DNA from 4 places in the Mesorhizobium sp. B3-1-8 genome. Region 1 is predicted to be linked to each of the others. Evidence: riboswitches for the same ligand, from Rfam matches in the RefSeq annotation. Region 1 holds a riboswitch; each other region holds the start of a gene.
What was found. Region 1 has a riboswitch for cobalamin ahead of FJ424_RS02090 (CbtB domain-containing protein). Riboswitches for the same ligand answer to the same signal wherever they lie in the genome.

Region 1 (7,746 bases):
CGTAACCATCTCACCCTCCTCAGATCCGGCACTTCGGCGACATCCGCATAACGTCGCCAAAGTCATTTGAATACAAATAATCCGACCTAATCGTGTCGTTGCGGTCTCGATTCCGATATTAGGCCGTTTACGTCCGTGAAATGGTTCACCGACAGCGGCGCTTTTTTGCGGACGGGCCGCGAGCGGGCTGGATGGCCTGCCTGGAACCGCGACGGCCCCAGGCGGGTTAGGTTCTTGGCTCACAAGGAGACCGCCATGATCCGCAAGCTGAAATCCGGCGAATACAGGCTCTATTCGCGCAAAATCGATCCGAGAACCGGCAAGCGCCGCAATCTAGGCACCTTCAAGTCGCGCGAAGCGGCGGAAAAGCACGAACGCGAAGTGCAGTATTTCAAGCGCCATTAGACCGGTCATCGTCCCACGACAGAATCGCGGCTCGGCCCCGGCTCACCCATGCGGTCGCGGCGGGGTGCGTGGGCGAGGGTGGCCCGGCACGTTCGAGCCGATATGGTCGAGGTCGCAACGTCGCGTCACCATCTCGACCGACCGGGTGTCGACGGTCACGCGCCCCAGAACCTGCACGGTCGTGCGTCCGAGATCCTCGTCGACATGCACGACCTCGCCCTCGAGTCTGAGCTTGTCGCCAGCCCTGGCATTGGGCTCGACCATCGAATATTTATGGCTGTCGCCGTCGAGCCTCAGCATCACGCGGTCCTCGGTGCGTTCGACCACCGTGGCGATGACAGCCACCCTGTCGCCTATTTCCACTGTCGGCCGTGTCATCGCGGCCTCCTTTCCGCCCTCGGCGATACCTGGCCGACGCAGCCGGCTGGCGCCACGCTGTGTGCCGGCAGCCGCTGAAATAAACGGCAAAACAAGCATTTGGTTGCCGCCGGCCGCCTGCAGCCGCGGGCGGCCGATCACATGAAGCCCGGATTTCGCGGCAGATACTGCGTCCAGTCGCCATAGCCGGGCGATGCCATCAACAGCATCGGGAAGGTGATGCGCATGCCTTGATCGATCGCGAGGCCAAGCGCGCTCCCGCATGTGCCCGGCAGGAAGGCTGATACGTTTTCGGCCGAGCGATCCGCCGCCAACAGCAACGCCGTTGCAAAGGCATCGCGAACGATATCGGGCCGCGTCACCGCCAGGGGACCAATATGCCCGCCGGCGTTGGTGTATCCGTAGCCGACCGCATCGCCGCCAGCAAAGAGCAGGACGCCTGTCGTCGACGGATCGGTGCGCAGGTAGCGATGATGCTTCACTCGCGAGGCGCCCAGGGCACGGGCGTCGATCTCGGCAAGTTTCTCCATCGTCGCGGCGCTGTCGTCCATTTCGACGGCGCGCAACGGCGGTCGAGCCAATGCCTTGGTCACCCGTTCGCGCGCGGCGCTGAGAAGGTAGATCGGCGTTTTGGGAAACAAGCCGTGCCGCATGTAAAGCCCCTGCGACACACGATTGAAGGTGAATGTTATAAGTGCCTTGTGGGCTGCGCCTGATGCGCGGGCATGCTCCATGGTCCGTTCCAGCAGCGTGTTTCCGATGCCGCGGCCTTGTCGGCCAGGATCGACGAACAGCTGGGCGAGGAACCAGATATCGCCGCATACCCAGCTCCAGGCGAAGCCCGCAATGTCCCCGTCGTCTTCCGCCACCCACAGGCCGCCGGGGTCGTCCTCGAGCGAAAACAGCTGGAAGTTGGGAGGGCTCGTCGCCGCCATCGGGCCAAAGCCGTGCCGAGTGGTAAGCTCATTGATGCTGGCCACCACCAGCGCATCGGTCGCCACGAGATCATCGGCGCGAGCAGGTCTGTAAACGAGCGACATTGAACAACCTCAGCCACGGAGCGTGAGCCGCAACGCCGATCGTATCAGCTGTCCATGCCTGCCGTCTCGGGCGCCATCAGCAAGCATCGTCCGGGGTCCGAGGCCGCGTTGACCCCCCGCGTTTGCCTGCTGCCCTGAGGGATTTCGGCCATCCAAGCTTCGCCATCGTCATCGAGGGAGCTTGTCGGCTAGCGGTGGACGGCCAGCCGCCTTGGCTCCGCGAGCACGTTCAGCACCGCCTTCAGCCGTCATGTCGGCCAGCCACCCGGCCGTTATGCCCGGTCGGTGGCGCACCAGGTTCCGCATGTCGACTGATGTCGCTGCCACGGCAGCGGGCTCGCGGCGGCTGGTTTGATTTACCTAACGCTGATCAGCGCCGTGCCGGCGATGGCCAGCAGCGCGCCGGCCCAGGCGGCCGCGGTCGGCCGCTGACCGCTGCGCAGCCACACCATCGGCAGGATGATGACCGGCGTCATCGAGGACAGCGTCGAGATGATGCCGGCATTGCCGGTGCGCAGCGCGGCCATCAGGCAGGACATGCCGAGCGAGGTGCCGACGAAGGCGGAAAGCACGGCGAGCCCGACCGTGCCGAACTGGACGGCCTCCCGCTTGCCCCTGCCGAACGGCGTCGCGGCGAGCGCGATGAACAGGATCACGGCAAGGCCTGAGCGCAGCGCCATGGCGCTGAACGGCTCGACGCCGGCGGCCATGGCCGGCCGCGCCAAAAGGGTGCCGATCGCCTGGCCGAATGCCGTCATGACGCCGAGCACGATGCCTGGTCCGAGGCGCCCGGTGAGCGGCGGGCCGGGCGCGGTGCTGACCGGCACGGTGGAAGGGGTGACGACCGGCATCGCCGGCGCCAGGTCGCCGCGCTTGAGGAACCGCCGCGGCATGCCGATGGCAAGCACGATGCCGGCAAGCGCCAGCGCCACGCCCAGCGCCTGCCAGCGGCTGATGGTTTCGCCGAGCACGAGATAGCCGAGCGCCAGGGCGAAAGGCGAGGTGAGCGAGAAGAGCAGCGCCGTGATGCGCGGGCCGACCGAATAGATGGTGGCGAAATAGGTCGAGCTGGCAATGCTGATGCCGGCGAAGCTCGATCCGGCAAGCAGCCAGAACTCCCTCGCTCCGATCGTGTGCCAGCCGCCGATCGCCAACGACACCGAGCCGGTCATCACGAAGGTTGCGAGCATCTGCCAGCGGGCAAGCTGGAGCAGGGGAACGCGGCCCTTGAGCTCGCTCAGGAACATGGAACTCAGCGCGCTGCATAAGGCGGCGGTGACGGCGAAGGCTTCGGGGGCGAACATGGCTGGCGGCTGCGAATCCGGGAACCGGACAATTGCCGATGCTTACGCCTGCGCGCAGCGCTCGGCTAGGCCGCGCGGGCGCGCGGCGTGCCGAAGATGGACCATGCGGCGGCGACGAGCGCCGCTATCGTGGCAAGCAGCACGCAGAGGCTCGGCAGGTGGAAGACCATGTCGCGCCATCTGGGCTCGACGACGGCGCCGGTGCTGAAAGACTCGCCGCTATACTGGCACAGGATCCACGACGCGCCGCTGCGCACCATGTCGGCGTCGATATCGGAGATCAGTGCTTTCGCGTTGCGTTCGGCTGAGGGCATCGTCGCCATATGGGTGAGCAGCGCCTTGGCGGTGGCGATGTAGGCGTGGCTGCATTCGTTGAAGGGGCTCTCCTCGTCGGCGAGGCTGCCCGGCATCAAGCCCCAGAGGCAATAGGTGAATTGCAGGTTGCCGTGATTGTAGAGCCGCCGGAAGGTCGGGTCGGTCGCGGTCTGGCGCTGGGCGAGCTCGAGGATCTCGCCGCGGTAGCGGGCGATCACGGCCATCTGGCCGTGGGTCAGGCTCGGGATCTGGATGCCGGGAGGAGGCGGGGCGAAGGATCCGCTATGCGCTTCGGCGGGTGCTGCCGCCGTCATGACCGAAAGGGCGGTCGCCAAAAAGAAAATGGCCGCCAGGGCACGGAACCGTGGCGGCCGACGCATCGGATTTCAGGCGAAGCGGCGGGCGGGGCTGCGCTGGTCGCGCGCAGCGACCACGCGCTCGGCAACCGGGCCGAAGCCGAGCCCGACGACGGTCCATAGCACAAGCTGGATGCCGAGCGAGGCGACGCGGAACTGCCACAGCACCGTCGCCGAGAAGTTCTCCGGTACTTCGTTGATGTCGGGTAGGGCTGCCTTCACCAGTGCGAAGACGACGAGGAAGGCGAGCCCAGCCACGATCGAGGCGTTCCAGGCGCCGAGCCGGGTCCACAGCCGCTGCGCCAGGCCGACCGCCGCCACCATCGCCGCGATCGAGACCACGATCATGATGAAGAACAATTCCGTGCGGTAGCCGATGGTCTCGGCATTGCCGACCGCAGGCGGGTTGGCCGGGTATTTGAGGCCGGGCACCACGATCACCGCCAGGAAGCCGAGCAGCGCGATGAGCGCCGAAGTGCCACGGGGCCCAAGCGAACCCAGCCGGCCATAGGCATAGGCGAAGACCAGCGAGAACAGCCCGCCGAGGGCGGCGCCATAGACCAGCACGCCGGTCGCGAGACCGATGCCGGCCTGCGTGACGCGGCTCACCATGTCGGGCTCCGGCGCCCCGCCGGCCGCCTGGGCCTGCTGTTCCTCGAAGGCGATCGCCTTGTCGACCTGCGGCTCGCCATAGACGCGGGCAAAGGCGAATGCCAGAATCCCCGCAACCAGCCCGACAAGCATGCCGCGCAGCAAAAGTTTTCCGACCATGTCGTTAACCCTCTAAGCAATTCCAGGAAAAGTGCGTAGCGGTTTTCCGTCCGGAATAGCGTTAACCCAACCCAGCAATTCCAGGAAAAGTGCGTAGCGGTTTTCCGTCCGGAATAGCGTTAACCCAACCCAGCAATTCCAGGAAAACTGCGTGCCGACTTTCCGTCCGGAATCGCGTTAGACCAAAATCGAAGCGGGTTCAGCGATGCTGAACCGTCTTAGTGGCAGGGGAAGCCGAGCAGGTGGCGGCCGTCATGCACGAATTCGTGCACATAGGTGCCGCGGATCAGCGACGTCGCGCCTTCTTCCGCCCCGACGAAATAGATCGCCAGCATCAACAGCAGGCCGGCGAAGATAGCCCAGGGCAGAAGCTCGCGAACCGGAATCGCAACCGGACCGTAGCTGGGGGCGAAGGTGGTGTCGGACATATTGACCTCCCGTGGGATACTGCGTCCCGTTGATCGAACAATGCTGCGGAATAAGGCCTGACTTTCGGCTGGTGCCGATCACAGTGGCGCGACCGTGCCGGACTCGCACCGGCTTCCAATCCCGTATAGCGCTAAAACACTTGTCAGCACTTCGTTCGCCTGTCAACGATATGTAATGGCCAACACGGCTTCGCGCGGCCGAAATTTCACTGGACCACGGAGTTTTGGGATGCTCGCCCGCCTGACGATGATCGCAAGCGGCGCGACGCAGGCCACGCGCAAGGGTCGTTTTCCGAGTGACGAGGCGCCGGAGCCGCGAGCCTTCGAGCGTGCCGGCGCGCTGGCCGCTTCGCTGCGCCGCGCCGACCGCGTCTGGACAAGCCCGGCGCTTGCCGCGCGGCAGACGGCCGAGGCGCTCGGCCTCGCGGCGACGGTCGAGCCGCTGCTTGGCGAACAGGATTTCGGGCGCTGGGCCGGCAAAGGCTTCGAGGAGGTGCAGGCCGAAGATCCGGAAGGCATGGCGGCCTGGTTCGCCGATGCGGAAGCGGCGCCCCATGGCGGCGAATCGCTTGCCGCCGTCGCCCGGCGCGGCGCCGCGCTGATGGAACGCCTGGCTTCCGAGAGCGGTCATACCATCGCGCTCACCCACGCCCTGCCGATCCGCGCGGCCATGGTGCATGTTCTGGGCGCGCCGCTCTCCTCGGTCTGGAAGATCGACATCGAGCCGCTGTCGCTCACCGAGTTCCGCGGCGACGGCCGCCGCTGGGTGCTGCATGCGAGCGGGGTCATTGTCGGTGGTTAAACAGTCCGGGCGCGGGTCGGTCCCGTGGACAGCGCGACTCGCAGTCAGCAGATGGTCAAGGAAGCGGTGGACGCTATGGTGAGGTGCCGCAGAACAGCGGGGCGAGGTTGATCGCTAGAAGGCGTTGGTCAAATCGATGGTCACGATATAGGCATTTCGTGGCCAGCACTTTCGAACTTCTCTCGGAAGCTCTTGAGCTCTCTTCGCCGCAGCCTTTGAATTGGGAGTAAAAGGACATCACGTCGAGTGACGTGAGTTTGCCCTCGAGATTTCCCCTTGCCTTGAACGTCGCCTTCAGGCGCAGGTCGACCGCCGATGCTGGAAATCGGACGAGGCTTAGAAGTTTGTCTCTTAGGTCGGTCCGGTCGTCCGCGCCGGCCGGAACAACTGAAGTCAGCAGTAGCGTAACAGTCAGCAGTCTGGTGATCACGGTCTACCGGTATAGTTTCGGGTATTTTGCCTTCTCGGTCTGGCAATTGCCCCCTCTCTGGACCGCCATAGCGTAAGCTCTTTCATAGGTATGAATGGCCCTGTCGAACTTACGTGGATTAGGTGTCAGGTGTTTAGCTCGGCCATCATACAAAAGGACAGGAACAGCTATCATGGCTTTTCCATCTTCAGTTGGCCTCAGCGCCGGGCACCTCTTCATTACGCCGAGGAGGTTGCCGGCGATTGTAGCGGCCAAATCTAACTTGGCGTCGGGCAGTCCAGCCAGGAACTCGATATTTGACTTCGCGGCCCAGGCAGCCGAAGACGTGAATGAAAGTAGTACGGTTGACGCCAAGGCGAGCCTAAGTTTCATTTATCCCTCCCAAGCCTTAACTGAGCGAAGCACGTCTAAGCCCGTGTGAATAGCTGGCGGCGCGCCAAGCGGCTTAGATTTTCGCGACCTCGCTCCGATCATCGCCCCAATCGATAGATTGGAGCAGCTAGGCTGCGCGCTTGTCGAACAGAGCAACCCGACGCCCCCCCGGAAAGCCGCAACAGCCGTCCGTCCGGACACAAAGCCGTTCCGCGTTTCAGTGATCGCTAACGGAACGGAAACGCCTCGCTGCTATGGTGCTGCCCTGTTGCGAGGAGAGCCTTGCCTGAGGAGCCCGCCGGATATGGCCAATTTTCCCGAGACCGAGCGCCGTCTTCATGCGCGCGAATTCGTGCTCAAGGAAGCCACGATCATCGCCGCCGGCGTCAGGATCGGCTGCTCGGTCAGAAATCAGCACGAGCAAGGTGCGGAATTGCGCGTCGGCGCCGATGTGGAGATCCCGGACCGCTTCCTGCTCGAGGTCCCGGCCGACGATACGGCCTATCGCGCTTTGGTGCGGTGGCGGCGCAACGACCGCGTCGGCGTGGCGCTCTACAGCAACGCGCCGAAGGACTGATGCGCGGCCGAAGCGAAAGCTGCTCAGCGAAGCGCCGCCCACCCCGTCACGAGGATGAGAACAAACGTGACCAGCGCGCCCGAGACGTAGAGGATCGTCCTGACGCTGCCGCCCTTGGCGGCGTTTCCCCCACGCAGGTAGATGACCATGTGTACGAGGCGTATCGCCAGGTGAACCCAGACAAGCACGGCGAGCGTCACCGGGCCGACACCGACCATCATCGCCAGCATCACGGGCACGACGAAAGGGGCCAGCGCCTCGACCGAATTCATGTGGACGCGGTCGATCCGGTAGAGCCGGTTGTCGTCGTCCGCCGGGACGACCGGACCCGAAAGCTTGCCCGCAAATCCCTTGGACGAGCCGGAATAGACCGCCAGCGCCACCGACAGGAGACAGAGCGCAAGCACGCCGAGCGTGCTCAGCCAATAAGCTTCCATTTTCCGCGCTCCTTCCAATGGCTGTCGTGTGGGCCAAGCCCTTCGGTACCGGGTGGTGCTGTCAGGCTGCCCGGGAAAAGAGGTCCTGGAACCGCTGCAGGTAGAGCGGCCAGCCCTGATCGCTGTCGACC
Region 2 (7,746 bases), on a different contig from region 1:
CGCTCCACTGGATGCTAGTGCTGGTCCGCGCCGCCTTCAGCCGAACATCGGCCGTCACAGCGTCCAAGTTCAGCTGCCCGCCACCGTCGACAACCACCGACACTTTCGGTCCCAGCCTTGCCGTCAGCCCGGCCTCTTCGATCGCGACCCTGATCCGCTCGGCCAGAGGGCGCGGGTCGGCAATCTCCTGCGGATCGATTCCCGCCAGCGGCCCGACTTCGACCGGCACGCCGCTGCGCACGGCAATGCCAAGCGCATCCACCTCCGCCGCCAGCAGCCGCGCGCTGTCCGCCGTCAAACCACGGATCTGCAGGCTGCCGCGCGCGGTCACTTCCATGATGCCGTTGCCGTGGCGTAAGGCGGATTCGCCGAGTCCGATCAGCGACTTCGGAGAAATTCCTCCAGCGACCGGGTTGAGCCGGACGAGAAGCCCATCACCGGTCTGCATCGGCGCACTGAGAGCAGGGCAGGCGCCGCGGCGTGAGAAGGCGTTCATGCCGCCACCCCGCTTGCCTGGGCCTCGGCGATCAGGGCCGCGAGATCGTCGTCGATGGAATTCCTGAGCGGATGCCAGAGGCCGCGCCGCCGCGCAGCGAGAAAGCGCTCGGCGATGACCTTGGCGGCGGCCGGGTTCTCGCGCAGCAGGAAGGCGCGCACGTTCGGGTCGCCGACATAGGCGTCGTGCACCGCCTCGATCAGCGCGCCTGATATGGCATGCGTGGTTTCGGCGAAACCGACCAGCCGATCGACGGTCTCGGCGAATTCGGAGGCGCCGCGCGGGCCATGGCGCATCTGGCCGGCGATGAAGCGCGGGTTGACGGCGCGGGCCCGCACGACGCGTGATACTGCATCGCCGACCGAGCGCGGTTTTGGCTTCTTCGGATCGGTCGTGTCGAGCACGATGACGTCGGCATTCCTGCCAAGTGCTGCAAGGGCGGCCGAAAAGCCGCCGATGAAAGCGACGTCGGCCGAGCCTTCGAGGATGTCGCGGCCGGGATCGTCGCCGGTGTGGACGAGGAGATCGGCTTCCGCGATCCGTCCCTCGAAAGCGCCGGGCGCGGAGATCGCTTCGCCGTCGGCGCCGCCATAGGCATGCGAGGTGGCGTCGAGATAGGCGCGGCCGATCTCTTCGCGCGCGCCCCATTCGCCGCGCGACAGCAGGTCCTCGACGCCGGCGCCATAGGAGCCGGGAGAGGTGCCGAAAATGCGCGGGCCGATCTTGCCCTCAGCGCGTGTCGCCGCGGCGAGGGGATTTTCCGAATCGTCCTCGTCGCGGCTGGCGACCGCGTTGGCGGCGGCGTCGATCAGCGCGATCTGGGTCGGAAACATGTCGCGGAACAGGCCGGAGATGCGCCAGGTGACGTCGACGCGCGGGCGGCCGAGCGCCGCCGGCGGCAGCACCTCGATGCCGGTGACGCGGCCGGTGGCGGCATCCCATTGCGGCCGGCAGCCCATCAGCGCCAACCCTTGCGCGATCTCCTCGCCGCCCGTGCGCAAGGAGGCCGAGCCCCAAAGATCGATGACCAGCGAGCGCGGCCAGTCGCCGTGGCTTTGCATATAACTGCGCACCACTTCTTCCGCTGCCGCCTGGCCGAGATCGTAAGCAGTCGGCGTCGGCATGGTGCGCGGATCGGCGGTGAAGAGATTGCGACCGGTGGGCAGGACATCGGAGCGACCACGCGCCGGCGCGCCGGCGGGACCTGCCTTGATGTGGCGGCCATCGAACGCGGCGAGCAGGGCAGACTTCTCAGCCTCGGCGCTTTGCCGGCGCAGTGGATCGACCTCGTCTTCCGGCGCGCGGCCATAGACATGCAGCCCGTCCTTGACGGCGAAATCCTTGAGGTCGCAGAGCCAGGCATCGATGCGGCGCAGTGCTTCGTCCGGAGCGTCTGTGCCGGCAACGCCGGCTTCGGAGGCCAGACCGGTCCTTTGCGCCGTCGCGACAATCAGCCTAGCCAGACGGTCGCGGCGGCGGCGGTCGAGGCCATCGGCCTGGGCATATTCATCGACCAAGCGCTCCAGCTTCTGTTGGACCTCGTCGAGGCCTGCGCCGGTCAGCGGCGGCGGCAGATGGCCAAGCGTGACGGCCGAAATGCGGCGCTTGGCCTGCGCGGCCTCGCCGGGATTGGAGACGATGAAGGGATAGATGACCGGCAACGATCCAGTGACGATCTCGGGGAAGCAGGTGTCGGATAGCGCCACCGTCTTGCCTGGCAGCCATTCCAGCGTGCCATGCGCGCCGACATGGATGATGGCATGCGCGCCGAGCGATTTTTGCAGCCAGAGGCCGAAGGCGATCAACTCGTGGCGCGGGGGAAGCGTCGGGTCGTGGTAATCGGCGCGGCGGTCGGCCGAGCGGCCGCGGTCGGGGGCCAGCGCCACGGTGACGTTGCCGAAGGTGGCGGCGCGGAAGGGGAAGGTTGCCGAGGTCGGCGCTTGAACACCCCCCTCTGTCCTGCCGGACATCTCCCCCGCAGGGGGGGAGATTGATCTGTCGCCACCGCTTTCGCCAATTGTCGGAGTTGCAGGAATGGCGCCTTCGGCGGAACTGCCGATCTCCCCCCTTGCGGGGGAGATGTCCGGCAGGACAGAGGGGGGTGCCTCGCGCGAACCTATCTGGTCCTGTGCCATGCCCCACGCCGCCTCAACCAGAGCTCGTGCTGCCTCCGGCAATTCGGCTGAAAAGGCAATGTAATCCGTCAAGGCAAGGCCGCGCCCACCCACCTCCAGCGCATCCAGCAGCTCCCGCGGCGATTGCGGAATCCCGTCAACCGCATAGCCCTGTTCCTTCAGGTCACGCAGCATGGCGAGCACGCTTGACGGCACATCAAGCCCGACGGCATAGCCGGTCCGCCCAGGCGCGCTCGGATAATCGGGGATCAGGATCGCCAGCTTGCGCTCGGCCCGCTCGGTCCGCTGCAGGCGGATAAAGGCAGCGATCCGCTTGGCGACCTGCGCGACACGGTCCGCTTCGGGCCGGTTGGCGAAGGCGCGGAAGGCGAGCGCCGGGTCGGTTTCGACCTCGCCCTTGAACGAGATGGCGCCGGCAAGGATACGGCCGTCGAGCTCGGGCAGCACGACATGCATGGCGAGATCGGCGGGCGCAAGGCCGCGCTGATTCTTTTCCCAGACCTCGCGTCTCGTTGTGGCGACGATGACCTGGAACACCGGCACGCCGGCGCGGTCGAACAGGGTCTCGGCGCCGGGTTCGGCGCCGGAGGCGAAGGCGGTGGCGGTGACGATGGCGGCGGGATTCAGCGAGGCGATCGCGTTTTCGACGAAGGCGAGAGACGCCGGGTCCTTGAGGCTGGAAACGAAGATCGGCACAGGGGCCATGCCTTGCGAATGTAACGCCTCGGCCAACGCGTCGATCGGCGCGATGTCTGCGGCAAGCAGCATGGAACGGTAGAAGAGGATGGGGACGACTGCGAAATTGTCGACGCCGAGTTCCGTCACACCCCCCTCTGTCCTGCCGGACATCTCCCCCGCAAGGGGGGAGATTGCTCTGTGGTCGACGGTTTCGCCAACTGTAGATGTTTCAGCTAGCTCGATATTTGACGAAGCAGAGATAGAGCCGGCTTGGGTGACGGCTGATCTCCCCCCTTGCGGGGGAGATGTCCGGCAGGACAGAGGGGGGTGCGAAGGAATGCCGACCCTTGAAACGTTCGACTTCTCGACGACACCAACTCCCGGCCGATAGTACCCCGCCTTCGGCACACTGACCGCATCAACCACGGCCGCCTCAGCCCCAGCAAGCCTTGCCAGCCTTTGCACCAGCGCCGCCATATTGGCCGGCCCGCCTTCGCGGAAATAGCCGAGCAGGGCGTCGAGCTCGGCGCGCGGCAGGGTCGAGCCTTCGATCAGCCGCTGGTCCTCGTCATGGCTTTCACCGGGCAGCAGCGCCAGCTTGATGCCGCGCTCGCGCGCGACCGCAGCGAGCTGGTCGCAGCCGTAACGCCACCACTCATAGCCGCCGAGGATGCGCACCAGGACGACCTTGGCGTGGCGGGCGACGCTGTCGATCCAAAGATCCACCGACATCGGGTGGCGAAGGTCGCGCAGCGCCGCCAGCCGCATCGCGGGCAGCCGCGCGGCATCGGCCTTCCAGGCGGCGGCCAGACCGGCGAGGTCGCTGTCGGTGAAGGACAGGGCCACCACATCCGCAGGCGTCTGCCTGAGGTCGATCGGCTCGGCGAGATCGTCGAGCGAAGCGGATGTCGTGGTGAGGATATGCATCGCTTTTTGGTCTTAGCCTCAGCCGGCGAGGATACGCTCGATCGCCGGACGGTTCAGCCCCTTGAGGCCGATGACGACGAGCCGCGAGCGGCGGTCGTCCTCGGCCGTCCAGGCGCGGTCGTAATAGTGGTTAACGCGCGGGCCGACAGCCTGCAGCAGAAGCCGCATCGGCTTGCCGCCGACTTCGACGAAACCCTTGACGCGCAGCACGTTTTCCTGCTCGGCGGCAACGGCGACGCGCTTGGCCAACTCGTCGGGATTGGCGATCGACGGGATGTCGATGACGAAGGAATCGAAATCGTCATGCTCGTGGTCGAGCTCGTCGTCGTGATGGGTCTTGCGGTTCTCGATGTCGTCCTCCACCGCAAGGCCGAGGCCGAGCAGCACGGACGGATCGACCTTGCCCTGCGCTGTCGGCACGATCTTGACGGCACGCGCGACATGCTCGCCGATGACGGCGTTGGCGCGGGCGGAGCCCGCTGCATCCATCAGGTCGCTCTTCGACAGGATGATCAGGTCGGCGCAGGCGATCTGGTCCTCGAATACCTCTTCGACCGGATCGTCATGGTCGAGGGAATCGTCAGCCGCGCGCTGCGCCTGCAGGGCATCCATATCGGAAGCGACGCGGCCATCGGCCAGCGCCGGGCCGTCGACCACGGCGATGACGCCGTCGACCGTCACGCGGCTCTTCACGCTCGGCCACTGGAATGCCTGCACCAGCGGCTTCGGCAGAGCGAGGCCCGAGGTCTCGATCAGGATGTGGTCGACCTTGGGATTGAGCGACAGGATCTGATCGAGCGCCGGCACGAAATCGTCGGCGACGGTGCAGCAGATGCAGCCATTGGCCAACTCGACGATGTTTTCTTCCGGGCAGGCGTCGACGCCGCAACCCTTCAGGATCTCGCCGTCGATGCCGACATCGCCGAACTCGTTGACGATGATCGCCAGCCGCTTGCCCTTGGCGTTCTCGAGCAGGTTGCGGATCAGCGTCGTCTTGCCGGCGCCGAGGAAGCCGGTGACGACGGTGCAGGGCACGCGGGAAACGGATGCGTTCATGGTCGGTCCTTCAACATGTCGAGGGGAGGGATGCGGGCAACGAGGCCGCGCTTGAGGGAATCGGGCCGGCCGCGCCAGGGGATGAGGCCGTCGGTCGAGGTGGCGAAGATCTTTGCGCCGGCGACGAGGTCGGCGCCGCTGGTCGTGTCCAGATCGCCGAAAACGTAGCTCCAGCAGCCGTCGCGCAGCAGCGCGGCGCTCAGCCGGCGCTTGCAGTTGCCGAGGCATTCGACGGTACGGATCTTGATCTTTTCGCCGGAAGCAGCCCGGCGCGTGTCTTCGGCAAGCAGCGCACCGGCGCGCGGATGGGCGTCCGAGCCGGTCTCGTCGCGGCAGGATGAGCAGACGATGACGGTCACGCCGGCCAAAGCATCGGGCTCGGACGGAACGTCCGCACTGTTTGCCGGGAAACTGCCGTTGCGATCCAAAACCATGCTCCTTGCCCGGAAAACCCGCCGGGCATTCGGATACTTAAAGTCTCAGACGGCAGGTCTCCTGGCTCGCGGGTCGTCGCCCTGAATGCCGCCTTCCCGGGAAATCCCAGTGGTTTTCGGCAGAGGCTCGTCGCTTACAGTTGCGGGGACAGCCGCGGATTTGGGTGTTGGCCCGCACCGCATTCCCTCTTGGCTCCTCCCTTGCCGGGAGAAGACCGTCTGGTCAGGATTTAGGCTTACGGCTAGGTCCCTGTCAACGCGCAGCTACGACACCGCGATGTCGGCCAGCGCCGGGCCGAGGTCGCCGGCCGGCATGACTTCGATCGCCTCCAGGCCGAGCCAGCCCTGCATCTGCTTCAGCTCGTCGAAGAGCCGGGCGGCGGTTTCGGCGGGAGCGCCTGCTTCGGCGTAAGCGGCATGGACGCGCAAGACGCTGGCCGGGCGGTCGGCCCGGAGATCGACGCGAGCAACGATCCGGTCGCCGAGCAGGAAGGGCAGCACGTAATAGCCGTATTGGCGCTTTTCCGCCGGCGTGTAGATCTCGATGCGGTAGCGGAAATCGAAGAGTTTTTCCGTCCTGGTGCGTTCGAAGACGACGGGATCGAAGGGGGCGAGCAGGGCGCGCGCCTCTATCCGGCGCGGGAAACGGGCGTCCTTGTGGAGATAGGCAGTCTTGTCCCAGCCTTCGACCTTCACCGGCAGCAACTCGCCGGCATCGACCAGGTCCTCGATGCGATCCTTCGTGTCGCCCGGCGCGAGACGAAAATAGTCGCGCAGGTCGCCATAGGTGGCGATGCCGTGGGCACGGGCGGAAATGCGCAGCAATTCGCGATGCGCGTCCTCGACCGAGGGTTCGGGAAGGTCGAGCACCGCCTGCGGCAAAACGCGCTCGGGCAGGTCATAATAGCGTTCGAAGCCGCGGCGGTAAGCGGTGGTGATGCGTCCGGCCCAGAACAGCCATTCGAACGCGTGTTTGGCCTCGCTCCAGCCCCACCAGCCGCCATTGCCCTTGTGGCCTTCGATATCGGAGGCGGCGATCGGACCGCGATCGGCGACCTCTCTATATATCTCGTCGATCGTTTCCTTGCGTTCACGGCCCCATTTCGCCAGGCCGAGATATATCTCGTCGCCCTGCTCGGCGCGCTGCATGCGCCAGCGCATCAAAGGATAGGTCTCGACGGGCAGGAACGACGCCTCATGCGCCCAGTATTCGAACACGGCGCGCTTGCGAGTGACCGCGGCATTATCGAGCAGCGTAAGCGGGTAGGGGCCGAGGCGCGAATAGAGCGGCATATAGTGCGCGCGCACCACCGCGCTCACGGAATCGATCTGCAGAAGGCCGGTTCGCGAAAGCACCCGGGCGAGGTGCCGGCGATCCGGAACTCCTGCAGGGCGAGGGTCGTTGAACCCTTGCGCGCCCAGCGCGATGCGCCTCGCCATGGCCAGCGAAATCTTGTCCTTCATCAGGTGTACTTGCCCCGATCGTCGTTGGATCTTCAGCCGTGATTCCGGCCATGCTAGCAGGCAAATGGCGGGAGATATGTCAGGAGAGAAAAGTGGAGTAAAAAGTGAAGGAAATCAAACAGGAGCGGATCGGACCAGTTTCTTCCGATAAGCCGTCCAGGGCCGCGATTTGAACAAGGTTTGACTTGCGTCACCGAAACCGCTGCGCTAACCCTCGCCGCGTTGCAGCATGGGCCCCTTAAACGGTTCAGCGGTTAATCTGTCACGCTTCCGCATTAGAGTTCGTTGCTGTAATCAAAGTGAACTGCCCCCGCCGAAGGAAAGTCGCCGCATGAGCGCACTCCTAAGTTCGTACCTGCCTATCGTGCTGTTCATCGCCGTGGCGATGATCGTCGGTCTGGCGCTCATCGTTGCTCCGTTCCTTGTGGCCTACCGCAATCCCGATCCGGAAAAGCTTTCCGCCTATGAATGCGGGTTCAATTCGTTCGACGATGCCCGCATGAAGTTCGACATCCGCTTCTACCTGGTGTCGATCCTGTTCATCATCTTCGATCTC
Region 3 (7,746 bases), on a different contig from region 1:
CGACGTCGCCCAACCGGAAGTAATGGCCGTTGGCGTAGAAGTTGATCGCCTTCAGGCTCTCTTCCGACGTGAAGGAACCGGACACGCGGATGGCGATGCGCTCGGGACCGGCGTCGACCGTGCCGCTCGGCGTCAGCGCGTTCTGCGCCTGCAACGCCTGCGTCAGCGTGCCGACGTCGAGGCCGAGCGCCGCCACCTTCTGGGTCGAGAATTCGAGATAGATCTTCTCGTCCTGCTGGCCGATCAGGTCGACCTTGGCGACGTCCTTCACCGTGAGCAGCCCGGCGCGCAGGCTGGTCGCCATATCCTTCAGCTCGCGATGGCTGAGGCTGTCGGAGGTGAGCGCGTAGATCAGCGAATAGGTGTCGCCGAACTCGTCGTTGAAGAACGGGCCTTGCACCCCTGACGGCAGCGTCGGCTTGATGTCGTCTAGCTTCTTGCGCACCTGGTACCAGAGCGGCTGCACCTCGTCGCCGGCAACAGTGTCCTTCAGGTTGACGAAGACGATGGATTCGCCCGGCTTGGTGTAGCTCTTGACGTAGTCGAGATCGGGCAGTTCCTCGAGCTTCTTCTCGATGCGGTCGGTGATCTGTTCGACCGTGTCGCTGGTGCTGGCGCCTGGCCACATCGTCTTCACCACCATGGTCTTGATGATGAAGGGCGGGTCCTCCTCGCGGCCGAGACCGCGATAGGCGTAGAGGCCGGCGAGTGCGGCCGCGATCATCAGGTAGACGATGAAGCTGCGGTGGCGCAGCGCCCATTCGGAAAGATTGAAGCTGGTCATGATGCAAAGCCCTTTCAGCGCGCGCGAAGGCGCGTTCCGCCGGCTTCTGCCGGCTGGCGAAAACAAGTGATGGTTTGGGTCCGGTCAGCGCCCGCCATTTGGCGGGCGCCGCGGCAAGTCAGGCCAGGCTGTGCATGGTGCCCGGTACACGGTATGGCGCCCGCTCGGCCGTCCTTGGTTTGATGGCGAGGCCGGCGAGGTAGCGCTGGAAGCTCGCCGCCTCCTGCACCGGCGAGGCGAGCGCGACATGCCCGTCCGGCCTCACCAGATAGGCGGCGTCGCGCTGCAAGGCGGCTTTCGCGGCGGTCTCCGACCAGGCGAAGCCGTGAACCGGAATGCCGGTCGATGCCAGCATGGCCCGGAATTCCGCATTGACCTCGCCATAGACATGCACCTGCCAGTCCAGCGAGCGCAGCGGCTCGAAATTGTCGCTGCTTGGCATCGGCACATAGGGCAGGCGGTCGCCGCCGCTGATCTTTCCCGCTGTGCCCGAGCTGATCGGGCCGGCGCGGTACTGGATCGCCGCCTGCGAGATGACGCCGAAGAAGGCGCGCGAGCCGTATGACGTGTGCAGCGCGATGTTCAGGATTTTCGGCATCAGATAGCGCCGGAACAGGCCGACGAGCCGCGAGCGGCTCGTGGCGATGCGGAACGCCTGGTCCGTGCTCTCGATCAGTCTGTGGGCGAAGGCGATGCGCTCCGGCTCATAGCTGTCGAGCAGGCGCGGATCGGCGCGGCCCTGGACGACGGCAGCGAGCTTCCAGGCAAGGTTCACCGCATCGCCCATGCCGGTGTTCATCCCCTGTCCGCCGGCCGGGCTGTGGATGTGGCCAGCGTCGCCGCAGAGGAACACACGGCCGACGCGAAAATTCTCGGCAACGCGATGATGGACCCGGTAGGTCGAGAACCAGTTGACCTCGTCGACCGTTACGCCGGTGTCGCGCTCGACGTCGGCGCGAATCGCCTCGAAGCTGATCGTCTCGTCCGCCTCATGCGCCTTCGGCACGATGCCGATCAGCCGGATCGAACCCGACTGCCGGACCGGCATGACGATGGCAAAACCGTAGGTGCTGATGGTCGTGTCCATGCCGTTGCGGGTGATGTCGCCACGGCCTTTCACGTCGACGACGTAGAAGGACTGTTCGTAGGCGCCGCCAGGAAAGCCGATATTCAGCCCGTGGCGCACTGTGCTGTGGGCGCCGTCGCAACCGGCGAGGTAGTCGGCGACGACGGTTTCCGTCTGGCCTTCCTTGCTCAGCGTCGCGATGACCGCGTGGCCCTTGTCCTGGAAAGCGATGAGCTCCGTGCCGCGCTCCACCTCGACGCCGGCGCGCTCCAGATGCGTGATCAGCACGCGCTCGTGGATGTCCTGCGGCAGCGCGAAGGCGAAGGAATAGGGGCTGATGCCGCGGCCGAAATCGGCGAGCGGGAGTCTCGCGGCGACGCCTGCCGGCGTGTGCACGGTGAGCTGTTCGATCTTCACGCCCGCTGCAAGCACGTCGTCGACGATGCCGATCTGACGGTGGAATTCCAGCGTGCGCGCCTGGACGGCCAGCGCGCGCGAGGTTTCGCCGGGAGCGGCAGCCTTGTCGAAGATGCGCACCGGAACGCCGAGCTTGGTCAACCAGAGCGCGAGCGTCAGCCCGGTCGGGCCGGCGCCGGCGATGAGGACCTTGGTCTTTGACATGGTCATTTTCCTTCTCCCTCAACGATACGGACTTTTTCGTGTTCCCGCAGCCGGTTTACGCCGGCAGTGACGACCCGGTCGCCCTTGGTGAGCCCGGCACTGACGACTACGCGGTCAGTCTCGTAGCGGGCGATGGTGACCGGCTTGAGCTCGACAGCCGACGAGGCCGACACCACCCAGACGGCGGGCTTGCCTTCCTTGTCGAACAGCGCGCTGCCCGGCAGCAGCACGACAGGAGCGCCGGCGATCTCGACGCGGCCGGCGACACTTGCGCCGAAGCGCATCTCGTCAGGCGCATTCTCGAGCGAAACCTTCACCTGGAAGGTGCGGGTGGCGGCGTCGGCCATCGGCGCTATCTCGCGCACAGTGCCGGCGGTCGAGACCGCCGGATTGCTGAGCAGCGAGACGGTGACGGTGGGTATCTTTCGACCGCGCCGGGCGCTGGTAAAGGCCGCTTCCGCGATAGAGAACACCGCGTCGCGGCTCTCCGGATCGGCGACGCGTACCACCATCTGCCCAACATTGACCGATTGGCCGGCCTCGGCGCCGGTGGCGGTGACGATGCCGTCGAATTCGGCCCGGAGCTCGGTGTAACCGAGCTGGTCCTTGGCCATCGCGAAGGCGATGTTCGCCGATTTCAGCTTGGCCTCGGCCGAGCGCAGATTCTTTAGCGTCGCGTCATGGTTGGCGCGTGTCGTGAAACCCTTGGCGAGCAGCGCGCTGATACGCGCTTCGGCGGCGCTGGCTTCCACCAGCACGGCCTCGGCCGCTGTCACATCGGCTTCCGCGCTGGCCAGCCGGTTTCGATAATCCTGGTCGTCGACCCGGGCGAGCACCTCGCCCTTCTTCACCGTGGCGCCGACCTCGGCGGTGCGCCGGATGAGCTTGCCGGAAACGCGAAAACCGAGATCGCTCTCCAGCCTCGGCTTGATCTCGCCGATAGCGACGCGGTTATCCGCGACGGGTTCCGGCGAGACCGAAACTGCCTTGACCAGCTTGGTTTCGGGCGTGCCCGGCGCGACGTTCGATGCTTCGCTTCTGGCGCCGTGCCAGACCATCACGGCACCGCAAGCGAGCGCGGCGATGGAGCCGGCGACAAGGCGGCGCCTGAGCGGCTTGTTGTGCCCAAGAGGACTGTTGTGAAAACGTGCGGCAATCATGTTGTCTCCATGCCCAAGGTTGCGGCCGCGCTTGGGAGGACGCGGCGGCCGGGAAACTGCGTTGGCTGGCAGGGGATCAAGGCGTTGCAACCTGTCTTTCGCCAGCCCGATCTTTTTGCGATTTCGGCTCCGGCAAATCCCGAACGGTTTCTGAAAATTTTCCGATGTTTGGGTGAGACGGCGCGAGGAGGGATTGACTGCTACGCAATCGTTGATATGTAACGTTATTACATATCTAAACGAGAATCGAACCACGAATGCATTTCTCCAGGCAGGTCGCTTCACGCGGTGATGAACGCGCGCAGAAACCGTTGCGACTCGCGCGCGGACAACCTACGATGGCTGCGTCATGGTCCCCGAGCCGCAAGGCGAGGGGTGAAAAGGGAACACGGTGAGATCCGGTCTGGATCGAACCCGTGGCTGCCCCCGCAACTGTGAGCGGCGAGCTCCATCCGAAACGCCACTGGCCGGCAAGGCTGGGAAGGCGGATGGCGCAACGACCCGCGAGCCAGGAGACCTGCCATCGACATGAGTTGACCGGACGGGGTGTGCCGGGAGGAGACGCGGGCACCGGTCTTGTCGGCCGGCTCGTCCAGCATCCTTCCGTCGCCATTTTGGAAAGTGACGGAATGTTGGACGCATCGAGAGCAATTCCAGGAAAAGTGTGTAGCGGTTTTCCGTCTGGTATTGCGTCAAAACAAAGAGATAGAGCGGTTCGCCGTTTCCGTGAAACGGTGAACCGCTCGAGCCATCACATCATCGTCTGTTCGCTGTGTCGCGATACCGTGACCGGGCTGAGGTCCGGCGAGGGTTTGTGCGTCGACCTGCGCTCCAGGCTTTCCTTGCAGCCGGCGCCTTCCTTTGTCATCGAGACCATCGACTGCATGGCGGGTTGCGCGCGGCCGCTCACCGTGGCCTTCATGGCGCAAGGCAAAGCCACCTATCTCTTCGGTTCCATCGACAGGGGCACCGACGCCGGAGCGCTGGTCGAATTTGCCAGGCTCTATGCCTCGCTGCCCGACGGCTGGTGCAATTCCGGCCAGCGCCCGGCAAGGCTCGCCGGCAAGATACTGGCGCGCATCCCCGCCGCGGGTAAGGCCAGGAAGCAAGTCCGGTGAGCGTGCCCCTGCTTGAAGCCCGCGATCTGGGCGCCATGGCAAACGGCCGGACGCTGGTCGAGGATGTCAGCCTGTCGCTGGCGGCGGGTGAGCGCCTCGCCATCATCGGCCCGAACGGCGCCGGCAAGACGACTCTGCTGCGCATGTTGTGCGGGGCGTTGTCGCCGAGCCACGGCGAGGTTCGCCTGGCCGGGCGCCGGCTGGACAGGATCACCGCCGCCGAGCGGGCGCTCAGCATCGCCGTCGTTGGCCAGACGGACCAGCCGGATCCACGGCTGGCGCTCATCGACTATGTCGAGCTTGGCCGCGTCCCGCATGCCGGCCTGAGGCGCCGGCACGACGACCGCGACATCGTCGTCGAAGCACTGCGCCGGACCGGGCTCTTGCCACTGCTCGCGCGCAGCATCGGCTCGCTCTCCGGCGGCGAGCGCCAGCGCGCGCAGCTCGCCCGTGCCATCGCGCAAGAGCCGAAGATCCTGTTCCTCGACGAGCCGACCAACCACCTTGACCCGCGCGCCCGCGCAGAACTGCTCGAACTGGTGGCCGAATTCAGCATGACCGTGGTCGCCGTGCTGCACGATCTCGCCTTGGTGGCGCCCTTCGCCACCAACGTCGCGGTGATGAGCAACGCCCGGCTGCACGCGCTGGCACCGCCGCGCGAGGCGCTGGCGCAGCCGCATATCCGCGAGGTTTTCGGCATCGACGTGCTGCGCCTGCGGCACCCGACCGAGGACCGCGAGCTCACCGTCTTCGAGCTGCCCACGCGCGCTTCCTCGCCATCCTGAACCTGTCCAACCCAAACAAGGAGCACCATCCCGTGAAACGCCCTTTGTCGTTTGCCTTCTCGCTTCTCGCCTCGGCCGCCTTCGCCTTCCCGGTCACCGTCGACAGCTGCGGCAAGCCGCTCACCTTCGATGCACCGCCAAAACGCGCCGTCATCCAGGACCTCAACATGGCCGAGATGGCCTTCGCGCTGAAGCTGCAGCCGTCGATCGTCGGGCTTACCGGCATCACCGGCTGGTACAAGGTCGGCCCCGAGTTCAAGGCGGAGCAAGGCTCCATCCCGGAGCTGGCGCCAAAATATCCGACGCTGGAAAACCTCGTCGCCGTGCAGCCGGATTTCTTCTTCGCCGGCTGGTATTACGGCATGAAGCCGGGCGGCGAGGTCACGCCCGACACGCTCGCCCCGCACGGCATCAAGACGCTGGTGCTGACCGAAAGCTGCGTCCATCTCGACAAGAACCGGCCCGTCGCCTCGATGGACTTGCTCTATGGCGACGTCGAGAAGCTCGGCAAGATCTTCGGCAAGGAGACGGAGGCCGAAAAGCTGGTCGCCGGCTGGAAGGCCGAGCTTGCCGATATCACCGCCAAGGTCGGCGACCGCAAGGGCACGCGCGTGTTCCTCTACGATTCCGGCGAGGACAAGCCCTTCACCGCCGGCAAGTTCGCCATTCCCAACGCCATGATCGCAGCCGCCGGCGGCGAAAACATCATGGCCGACATGGAGACGAGCTGGGGCAACACCGACTGGGAGACGGTCGCCTCGCGCAATCCGCAGTTCCTTATCCTGCTCGATTACCAGGATGGCGGCGGCTACAGGAAGCTGCTCGATTTCCTTAAAGTCCATCCGGCCATGAAGGAGACCGACGCTGTCAGGAACGAGCGCTTCGTCGCGCTGCGCTACGCCGAGCTGACGCCCGGACCCGCAAATATCGAGGCGATCGGCAAGATCGCCAGGGCCATGCATCCGGAAGCGTTTTAGGTTTGACGCACGGATGAGCCGGAGTGTTGCCGTTGATGGATAGCCTGCCTAGGAGAATGGCGAAAACGCTCCTCACTTCGTCATCCACGGGCGAAGCAAGGAGCGAAGCGACGCGGCGCAGACCCGAGGATCCATTCCGTGACTTTCGAGCGTTGCAACGGCGTAGAATTCTGCGCCGCCGCATTTCGCGAGCAAGCTCACGGCATGGATTCCAGGGTCTCCGTGACGGAGCTTCGCTCCTGCTTCGCCACGGAATGACGAAGTCGCGGATACCTCGGCTGATCCCGAACGCCAGTATCGCTGCGGCAGGTCCCGGACGGTGAACCTGCGCCATACCCCATTCTTCCTGGCCATGATGCTTGGCGCGGCGCTGCTGGTCGCGCTCGGGCTGCTTTCGATCGCCTATGGCTCGACGCTGATACCTCTGCGCCAGGTCGTCGGCGCGCTGGCGCATGCGGCCGGACTGGGCAGCCAGAGCCCATCCGGCCCGGTCGGCAGCATCGTCGTCGACCTGAGGCTGCCGCGCACGTTGCTGGCGATCGCCGTCGGCGCCGGCCTTGGCGTGGTCGGCGCGCTGCTACAGACGGTCACTCGCAACGACCTCGCCGATCCGTTCCTGTTTGGCCTCTCCTCGGGCGCGGCGGCCGGCGCGGTCTCCGTCATCACCGTATTCGGCGACACGTTCGGCGTCTGGACACTGCCGCTTGCCGCCTTCACCGGCGGCGTGCTGGCGGCGGGGATCGTGCTTCTGCTGGTGTCGCGGGTGAAGGGGCAGGGGCCTGAGCGACTGATCCTGGCCGGCCTCGCCGTCTCATTTCTGTTCACTGCCTTGACCAACTATCTCGTGTTCGCCGGCGACCAGCGCGCCGCCCATTCGGTGTTGTTCTGGACCATGGGCGGGCTCGGTCTTGCCCGCTGGGACAATATCGGCCTGGCGGCGCTTGGCGCCGGCATCATCCTCGCCTATGGCCTGCGGAACCACCGCCGCTTTGATGCTTTCCTCGCCGGCGAAAGCGCCGCCGAGAGCCTTGGCGTGCCGGTGGCGAGGATGCGCCGCGCGACATTCCTCGTCGCCGCCCTGGCGACCGCCATTCTCGTTGCCGTGGCCGGCGTCATCGGCTTCGTCGGCCTGATGATCCCGCATCTCAGCCGGCCGCTCTCCGGCCCCTTGCATCGCAACCTGGTCATCGCCTGCGCGCTGTTCGGCGCCATCCTGCTGTTGGCCAGCGATCTGC
Region 4 (7,746 bases), on a different contig from region 1:
CGAGGCCGGCCGAAATCGAGGTCGAGGAATGCGCGGCGCCGAACGGGTCGTATTCGCTCTCGGCGCGCCGGGTGAAACCGGAGAGGCCGCCCTCCTGGCGCAGCGTGCGGATGCGGTCGCGGCGGCCGGTCAGGATCTTGTGCGGATAGGCCTGGTGGCCGACGTCCCAGATCAGCCGGTCTGCCGGGGTGTTGAAGACATAGTGCAGCGCAACCGTCAGTTCGACGACGCCGAGGCCGGCGCCGAGGTGGCCGCCGGTCTGCGAGACGGCGTCGATGAGCTCGGCGCGCAGTTCCGCGGCAAATTGCGGCAGCGCGCCCTCATCGAGCGTCCGCAAATCCGCCGGAATGCGGACCTTGTCGAGCAGCGGCGTGTCTGGCTTCACTCGGGCGCGTCCTGCCTTATCGATCGAACACGGCGCTATCAGCAGATTGCGCCATAATCATGCGCGGAATAGGCCGCCGGCGGGCGAATGTAAATGCGCGTCAGTGACGCGCCGACGACGCCTATCCTAACCTTCGGGCAACGGGATGAACTCTTCCTCATCGCCGGGAACGATATCGAAGCGGCCTGTCTTCCATTCCTGCTTGGCCTGCTCGATGCGTTCCTTCGAGGACGAGACGAAATTCCACCAGATATAGCGCTTGGAGCCCAGCGAAGCGCCGCCGAACAGCATGAAATGCGCGCCGCGCTCGGAGGAAACGATGATCTCCTCGCCCGGCTTGAACACGAGGAGCCGCTCGGCCGGGAAAATATCGCCGGCGATCGAGACGTCGCCTTCCAACGTGTAGATGGCGCGCTCCTCGGCATCGGCCGGGATCTTCACGCTCGCGCCCGCCGCCAGCCTGAGATCGGCGTAAAGCGTGTCCGAAGCGGTCGCCACGGGCGAGCGCAGGCCTGAGAATTCGCCGATGACGACGCGGCCGCTGACGCCCTCGGCATCGATCTGCGGCAAGCGGGCCACCGACGTGTTCGCGAACACCGGGGCAATTTCCTCCTTGCCGTCGGGCAGCGCCAGCCAGGTCTGCAGGCCGGAGACCGACATCGGTGCGCCGCGCAACTCCTCCGGCGTGCGCTCGGAATGGACGATACCGCGCCCGGCGGTCATCAAATTCACGTCGCCCGGCGCGATCACCATTTCGGTGCCGAGCGAGTCGCGATGCCTGATCTTGCCGTCGAACAGGTAGGTGACGGTGGAAAGCCCGATATGCGGATGCGGGCGCACGTCGAGCGCATGGCCGGCGCGCAGGATCGCCGGGCCCATGCGGTCGAAGAAGATGAACGGCCCGACCAGACGGCGTTTTGCCGTCGGCAAGGCGCGGCGCACCTCGAAGCCGCCAATGTCCTTGGCGTTGGGGACGACCATCAGTTCGATCTGGTCGCAGGCGAAGGCATCGCCCGGTTCAGGATCGTTTCCCGGAAAGAAGCTCATGTCGGATCCTCAGGCGAAACGCAGCGCCGACCTGGCCTTCGCCTTGGCAGCTTCTTCCTCGCGATTGCGCGGTTCCTGGTTGGTTTCGAGCGAATCGATCAATTCGCGCGCGACAGCTGTGATCGCCTCGACCGCATGGTGGAAGGCATGCTCGTTGCGCTTGGAGGGCTTGGTCGAGCCGCTCAGTTTGCGCACGAATTGCAGCGCTGCGTCATGCACTTCGTCATTGGTCGCCGGCGGCTCGAAATTGGCCAGGGTCTTGATGTTGCGGCACATAGCTTGAACTCCTTACCTGCTTTGTCTGCCTCACCGTCGTCCAAATTACTCTGCGTCCAACGGCTCCGTTCCTACCGGTTTGCCGTCGCGCGACAGCCTGATCTTCTCGACCTTGTCCTCGGCCGCTTTCAGCAGCCGGTCGCAATGCGCCTTCAGCGCCTCGCCGCGCTCGTAGATCTTGATCGACTGGTCGAGCGGGACGTCGCCGCGCTCAAGATCATCGACGATCTTCTCAAGCGCGTCGAGCGCCTGTTCGAAGCTCATCGCCTTGACGTCCTCATTGCCTTCCACTGCCATGCTCTATCCCTTCATCAGCCGCCCGACATGGGCGGCGACTGAAAATGCCAGTCCCTGCAGATCGTAGCCGCCTTCCAGCAGGCTGACGAGCCTATTGCCGCTGTGGCGGCCGGCGAGCTCCATCAATTGCCCGGTCGCCCAGTCGAAATCGTCCTCGGTCAGGTTGATCTCGGCCAGCGGATCACGATGGTGCGCGTCGAAGCCGGCTGAAATGATGATCAGGTCCGGCGCGAACGCATCGATGGACGGCAGCACACGCGACAGGAAGGCGTCGCGGAACAGGTCGCTGCCGGTCTGCGGCGCGAGCGGCGCGTTGACGATGTTGCCGGCGCCGGTTTCGCTTTTCGCTCCGGTACCGGGATAAAGCGGCATCTGGTGCGTCGAGCAATAGAGAACCGATGGGTCGTCCCAAAAAATGTCCTGTGTGCCGTTGCCGTGGTGGACGTCCCAGTCGACGATGGCGACGCGCTCGGCCTGATGCTTCTTCTGCGCGTAGCGGGCGGCGATCGCGGCCGTGTTGAACAGGCAGAAGCCCATCGCGGTGGTCTTTTCGGCGTGGTGACCCGGCGGACGGGCGGCGACGAAGACGTTGGCGGCGCGGCCCTCGAAGACGTCGTCCACCGCCGCGTTGGCGCCGCCGATCGCCGTCACCACGGCCTGCCAGCTTTTCGGGCTGGCGCTGGTATCGGCGTCGATCGAGACGATGCCGCTCTCAGGGATCGCCGCGCGCACGCGCTCGACGAAATCCTCGGGATGCGCATAGAGGATCGTTTTCTCGTCGCCTTCGGGCGCCTTGACGCGGTCGAGCGCCGAAAAAGCCTCGTCGTCGAGCACGCGTTCGATGGCGCGCAGGCGGTCAGGCCGCTCGGGATGGCCGGGCGGCGTGAGGTGTTCCAGAAAGATCGGGTGCGTGTAGAGACGGGTGGCCATGGCGCCTAATCTAGGCACCGGCGGCGCGGATGACCATGTTTGAAAGCCGAATGGCTGGGGAAAATTGCGCCAGTCCGTGTCGCTGGCGCCATTGGCGCGGCGCAAGCTTCGCGGTAAGGTTCTTCGCTGCCTGGTGCCCGCGACGCGGGAGAATCGGGAACACGGTTGAACTCCGTGGCGTGCCCAACGCTGTGAGGGGGACCGCGCCGGCAAAGCCACTGTCGATGACGGGAAGGCGCCGGATGCGGGAGGATCCCGAGCCAGAAGACCGGCCCGGCAGACATGGTTTTCCGCTTGGTCAGGCGGGAAACTGCTTGTCGCAAGGGGAAAAGCGATGACGGCAGCAGCGATCGCCGCGGGCGGCGACGACTTTGACCAATTGGCGCGCGACGCGGTCTATCGGGCGATGTTCACCAGGCGTGACGTGCGCAGCCATTTTGTCCCCGACGATCTCGATGACAGCGTGTTGGCGCGGCTCATCACCGCCGCGCATCATGCGCCCTCGGTCGGCTATATGCAGCCGTGGAATTTCATCGTCATCCGCGATCCAGGCAGGCGTCGGCAGGTGCGCGACCTGTTCCTCGCCGCGCGCGAGCAGGAGCTGCCGGCGATCGAGGCGGAACGGCAGGCGCTATACCGCAAGCTTAAGCTCGAGGGCATCTGCGAAAGCGCGCTCAATCTGTGCATCACCTGCGACCGGCAGCGGTCGAAGGATTCGCCGCTCGGGCGCTGGCACAATCCGGAGATGGACCTCTACAGCACCGTCTGCGCGGTGCAGAATTTCTGGCTGGCGGCGCGGGCCGAGGGTGTCGGCGTCGGCTGGGTCAGCATCATCGAGACGGAAGCGCTGAAGCAGCTCTTGTCGATCCCGGAACATGTGACGCCGATCGCCTATCTCTGCGTCGGCCGCGTCTCTGCCTTCGCGCCGAAGCCCGATCTCGAGGCGCATGGCTGGGGCAAGCGCCTGCCGCTGCCGGAGCTTGTGATGAGCGAGACTTTCCGCGGCGCCGGCGAGGCGCCGCTCAAATCGGCGATCGCAAGGCTTGGCGGCCCATCAAAGCCATGATCAGGCGGCTCTCGGAGTCTCCCAGCGCGAGCCGCCGCCGAAGGAGCCCAGCGCCTTGTCGCGCAGTTCCCTGAACTTGGATGAGGCCTCGGCCAGCCGGTGGTCCCATTCGGGATTGGGCACCTGGCCCTCGATGGCTTCGAAATAAACCTGCATCAGCGAGGCAATGGCGAAGGGCTCGATGAAGGCCGCCTTGAAGGCCCAGGCAAAGACGATGGCCAGCACGAAAGCCCAGCCGGCAAGCTGACCCGGCATGACCCAGAGGATCGCGGCCGCGGGCGCCAGCATCAACAGGAAGATGACGAAGGACACGCCCCACATGATCGCCGCCAGCCAGACGGCGTTCTTGACCATGTGCTTGCCGTTCTGGGCGTAGAGGACGACACCTTGCCTGGCCGTCTCGAAGGGCAAGTTCGAATTGATGCGGATGTTGTAGCCGAGGATGATCTCGTCGACATAGGTCAGCGAGATACGGATGACGGTGTTGATGAAGCTGACGATGCCGCTCAGGCCCGGGATCGGCAGGAAGGCGGCTATCCCGCCGATCAGGCCGGTGATGGCGCGGATGGCGCCCTTGACCAGTTGGTCGACGACGAAAAGGATGTTGGCCTCGGCGAAACGCTGGGTGACCACTTCCTTGGCATAGGCGATCTGGTTCTGGCCGTCAGGGACATCGTGGCCGTCGATCAGATGCACCATGACGGCGATATGGCCCGCCTTCAGCACGTAGAGGATGTATTCGCGGATCCAGTAGACGGCGATCGACACGACGCCGAAGCCGACCACGCCGCCCCACAACGCGAAGGACATCGGCCCGTCGGGATCGGTCGAGATGTGGCCGACGCCGTAGCCGACGCTGGCCCCCGTCCCAGTCGCCATGATGTAGGCGACCGTGATGCCGAAATAGACGATCATGCGAAAGACGATGAACGGCCATGTCCGCATCATGATGGACACCGACCTGGCGATGCTGAAGTCCCACATGCCCCGACTCTCCACACCCCCGCGCATGATCCCGAAAATCGGAATGGATTTTCGGAGAAGGGTCATGCGCTGAATCAAAGTTTTTACAGCGTCCTTTGCGCGTTCAAAGAACGCGCGGCGCTGTAAGAGTTGGCGGTGGAGGATGCGCTCGCCCCATTGATTGTCAATCGCGGCGGGGTTGCGTCGGCCGGAAAGCGGTGCACAACCCGGTGGCTTGGTTACCCAAGCGTGCCGTCAACCGTCTTGCGCAAGCCTTCGAGCAGTTGCTTGAATGCCGCGATCGCCTTCTTAGACGTCGCTTCGGGATCCTTCGAATTGGCGATGCGCTGCGCGGCCTGGCTGCTGGCGCCATTGATCAGCCGTGAGGTCGTCTCGGGATCAAGCTCTGGAACGACCACCCCCTCGTCCTGCAGCTTCGTCAGATGGTCGGTCATCGAGGCGATGCAAGCGCTGGCATTCGGCCACTGCGCCGGGTCGCCGAGCACCGCCGGACCGTCGCGGAACATGATGCGCTGGATTTCCGGCTCCAGCGCCATTTCGATATAGCTGGTGCATTCATCGACGAAATGCTGCCAGCGGGTCGGCGCCATCGAAGCCACCTCGTTCACCCGCACGGCCATTTCGCCGTCGATCTCGGCGATCACCGCCTGCAGCAGCCCCTTCTTGTCGCCGAAATGGTGATAGAGCGCGCCGCGCGTCAGGCCGGCCGACGCGGTGAAATCATCCATCGAAGCCTCGGCGTAGCCGACCGTGCCGAAGGCGTGGCGGGCGGCCGCGATCAGCTTGGCGCGCGTTTCGGCGATCATCTCCTTGCGCGGTCTGTGCATGGCTCTGGCCCTACTCACATACGCCTCGTATGCCAATTGACATACGCAGCGTATGAACTATCTCACATTCATACGCAGCGCATGTAGTTTTAGTATGCAACCTTGTCGAGGAGCAGGATCATGCGAAACCCCTATGCGGACATCTTTCGGGCTCCCGGCACGAAAGGCTTTGCCGCGGCCGCCTTCATCGCGCGGCTGCCGATCGCCATGGCGCCGATCGGCATCGTGGCGATGCTCTCGCAGACGCATGGCGAATATTGGCTGGCCGGGGCGGTCTCCGCGACCTACGCCCTTGTGAATGCTGTTTTGTCACCGCAGATCTCGCGATGGGTGGATCAGCTTGGCCAAAGCGCGATTGCCCTGCCGACCACGCTGGTCTCGGTGCTTGCCTTCACGACATTGATCGTGGCGGCCAACCAGCACTGGCCGGCCTGGACCCTGTTCGGGTCGGCGCTGCTTGCCGCCGCCATGCCCAACATCCCGGCGCTGGTCAGGGCTCGCTGGACCGAGATTTTTCGCGATCGTCCCGAGTTGAGCACCGCCTTCGCGTTCGAATCGGCTGCGGACGAATTGGTTTATGTCGCCGGAGCCTCGCTGTCAGTGGGCTTGAGCGCGGCGCTGTTTCCCGAAGCCGGCATGGTGGTCAGCACGTTGCTGCTCGCGCTCGGTTCGGCGGCATTCCTGCTGCAGCGCTCGTCCGAGCCACCGGTACGTCCGGCGGAACATGGCGCGGCCGGTTCGGCGATCCGCCTGCGGCCGGTGCAGATCATCACCTTCGCGCTGATCTTCGTCGGCGCGACCTTCGCCACCACGGAAGTCACCACCGTCGCCATCACCAAGGCGCTCGGCCAGCCCGAGGCTGCAAGCCTCGTCATCGGCGTCTATGCGCTTGGATCCTTCGTGCTCGGCATCATCGTCGGCGCGCTCAGCCTGAAGGCGCCGCTGCAGCGGCAACTCGCGGTCGCGGTCACGGTGATCGCGCTCACCACCCTGCCATTGCTTTTCGCCGACACGGTGCCGACGCTGGCGCTGGCGGTCTTCGTCAGCGGCGTCGCGATCTCGCCGACCTTCATCACAGCCTTCGGCCTGATCGAGCGCCATGTGCCGCCGGCAATGCTCACCGAAGGCGTCACCTGGGTGACCACCGGCATCGGCATCGGCATGGCGCTGGGCTCCTTCGCCGCCGGCTGGATGGTCGACAATTTCGGTCCGCAGAACGGGTTCTGGGTGTCGGTGGCGGCCGGGGCGATCGCGCTGGCCACCGTGCTTGCCGGGCAGTGCCGGCTGGCGACGGGCGATTGCGATGCGGACAGGGGCGAAGCGGCGGTGCCTGCGGAGTGACGATTATTCGGCCGTCCGATCATCATCGCAGACGTTGGAAGTTAGCCAAGACCTACGCGACGGCCAATCGCCTCCGTCGCGGAGGCTTCGGTCAATCAGCAACGCCGGCGGGCTGCCGCCAGGACCTTCGGCGCCCCGGCAGCCTAAAGAATCTCGGTCTTGGCGATATGGATGCCAAAGCCTTCGAGGCCGACATAGTGACGCTCGCGCGAGGCGATCAGGTTGATCGAGGAGATGCCGAGATCCTTGAGGATCTGGGCGCCGAGGCCGATCTCGCGCCATTCGTTCTCGCGGCGGCGGGCTTCCTCATGGTCCTCGCGCTCGCCACTCGCGGGCCGCTTGCGCTCCTGGTGGGCGACGCCGACCGAGCCTTCGCGCAGATAGACGATGACGCCGCGCCTGCGCTCGCCCATCGCCTTCATGATGCCGTCGAGGCGATGGCTGGTGCCGAAGACGTCGGTGACGACATCTTCCGAATGCAGGCGCACCGGCACGTCCTCGCCGTCACGGATATCGCCGAAGACGACCGCGACATGGTGCATGGAATCCCAGGGCAGCGTGTAGGTGAAGACCTGCGCCTTGCCGCCGGGCGT

Region 2: another riboswitch for cobalamin. It lies ahead of FJ424_RS17115 (DUF1636 family protein); the one in region 1 lies ahead of FJ424_RS02090 (CbtB domain-containing protein).
Region 3: another riboswitch for cobalamin. It lies ahead of FJ424_RS07515 (DUF1636 family protein); the one in region 1 lies ahead of FJ424_RS02090 (CbtB domain-containing protein).
Region 4: another riboswitch for cobalamin. It lies ahead of bluB (5,6-dimethylbenzimidazole synthase); the one in region 1 lies ahead of FJ424_RS02090 (CbtB domain-containing protein).

Annotation. Positions count from the first base shown of each region.
Region 1 is NZ_VFTK01000002.1:39,504-47,249, forward strand. Features, by position in the region: gene FJ424_RS02055 (hypothetical protein) at 1-9, opposite strand, end outside; gene FJ424_RS02060 (hypothetical protein) at 256-405, shown strand; gene FJ424_RS02065 (hypothetical protein) at 448-783, opposite strand; gene FJ424_RS02070 (GNAT family N-acetyltransferase) at 921-1,823, opposite strand; gene FJ424_RS02075 (DMT family transporter) at 2,180-3,127, opposite strand; gene FJ424_RS02080 (hypothetical protein) at 3,193-3,777, opposite strand; gene FJ424_RS02085 (CbtA family protein) at 3,829-4,569, opposite strand; gene FJ424_RS02090 (CbtB domain-containing protein) at 4,788-4,997, opposite strand; adenosylcobalamin (AdoCbl) riboswitch at 4,998-5,141, opposite strand; gene FJ424_RS02095 (histidine phosphatase family protein) at 5,227-5,799, shown strand; gene FJ424_RS33390 (hypothetical protein) at 6,233-6,601, opposite strand; gene FJ424_RS02105 (PilZ domain-containing protein) at 6,906-7,178, shown strand; gene FJ424_RS02110 (MAPEG family protein) at 7,202-7,615, opposite strand; gene FJ424_RS02115 (SRPBCC family protein) at 7,677-7,746, opposite strand, start outside.
Region 2 is NZ_VFTK01000017.1:29,983-37,728, forward strand. Features, by position in the region: gene cobG (precorrin-3B synthase) at 1-496, opposite strand, end outside; gene FJ424_RS17105 (cobaltochelatase subunit CobN) at 493-4,236, opposite strand; gene cobW (cobalamin biosynthesis protein CobW) at 4,255-5,292, opposite strand; gene FJ424_RS17115 (DUF1636 family protein) at 5,289-5,720, opposite strand; cobalamin riboswitch at 5,760-5,961, opposite strand; gene FJ424_RS17120 (winged helix-turn-helix domain-containing protein) at 5,991-7,190, opposite strand; gene FJ424_RS17125 (NADH-quinone oxidoreductase subunit A) at 7,522-7,746, shown strand, end outside.
Region 3 is NZ_VFTK01000006.1:44,402-52,147, forward strand. Features, by position in the region: gene FJ424_RS07500 (efflux RND transporter permease subunit) at 1-784, opposite strand, end outside; gene FJ424_RS07505 (FAD-dependent monooxygenase) at 903-2,477, opposite strand; gene FJ424_RS07510 (efflux RND transporter periplasmic adaptor subunit) at 2,474-3,631, opposite strand; cobalamin riboswitch at 3,965-4,171, shown strand; gene FJ424_RS07515 (DUF1636 family protein) at 4,366-4,749, shown strand; gene FJ424_RS07520 (ABC transporter ATP-binding protein) at 4,746-5,534, shown strand; gene FJ424_RS07525 (ABC transporter substrate-binding protein) at 5,567-6,511, shown strand; gene FJ424_RS07530 (iron ABC transporter permease) at 6,864-7,746, shown strand, end outside.
Region 4 is NZ_VFTK01000044.1:30,426-38,171, forward strand. Features, by position in the region: gene dxs (1-deoxy-D-xylulose-5-phosphate synthase) at 1-385, opposite strand, end outside; gene FJ424_RS29330 (pirin family protein) at 512-1,432, opposite strand; gene FJ424_RS29335 (DUF2277 domain-containing protein) at 1,442-1,708, opposite strand; gene FJ424_RS29340 (exodeoxyribonuclease VII small subunit) at 1,754-2,005, opposite strand; gene FJ424_RS29345 (histone deacetylase family protein) at 2,009-2,935, opposite strand; cobalamin riboswitch at 3,050-3,227, shown strand; gene bluB (5,6-dimethylbenzimidazole synthase) at 3,270-4,001, shown strand; gene FJ424_RS29355 (hypothetical protein) at 4,002-4,985, opposite strand; gene FJ424_RS29360 (TetR/AcrR family transcriptional regulator) at 5,204-5,812, opposite strand; gene FJ424_RS29365 (MFS transporter) at 5,933-7,153, shown strand; gene ribB (3,4-dihydroxy-2-butanone-4-phosphate synthase) at 7,297-7,746, opposite strand, start outside.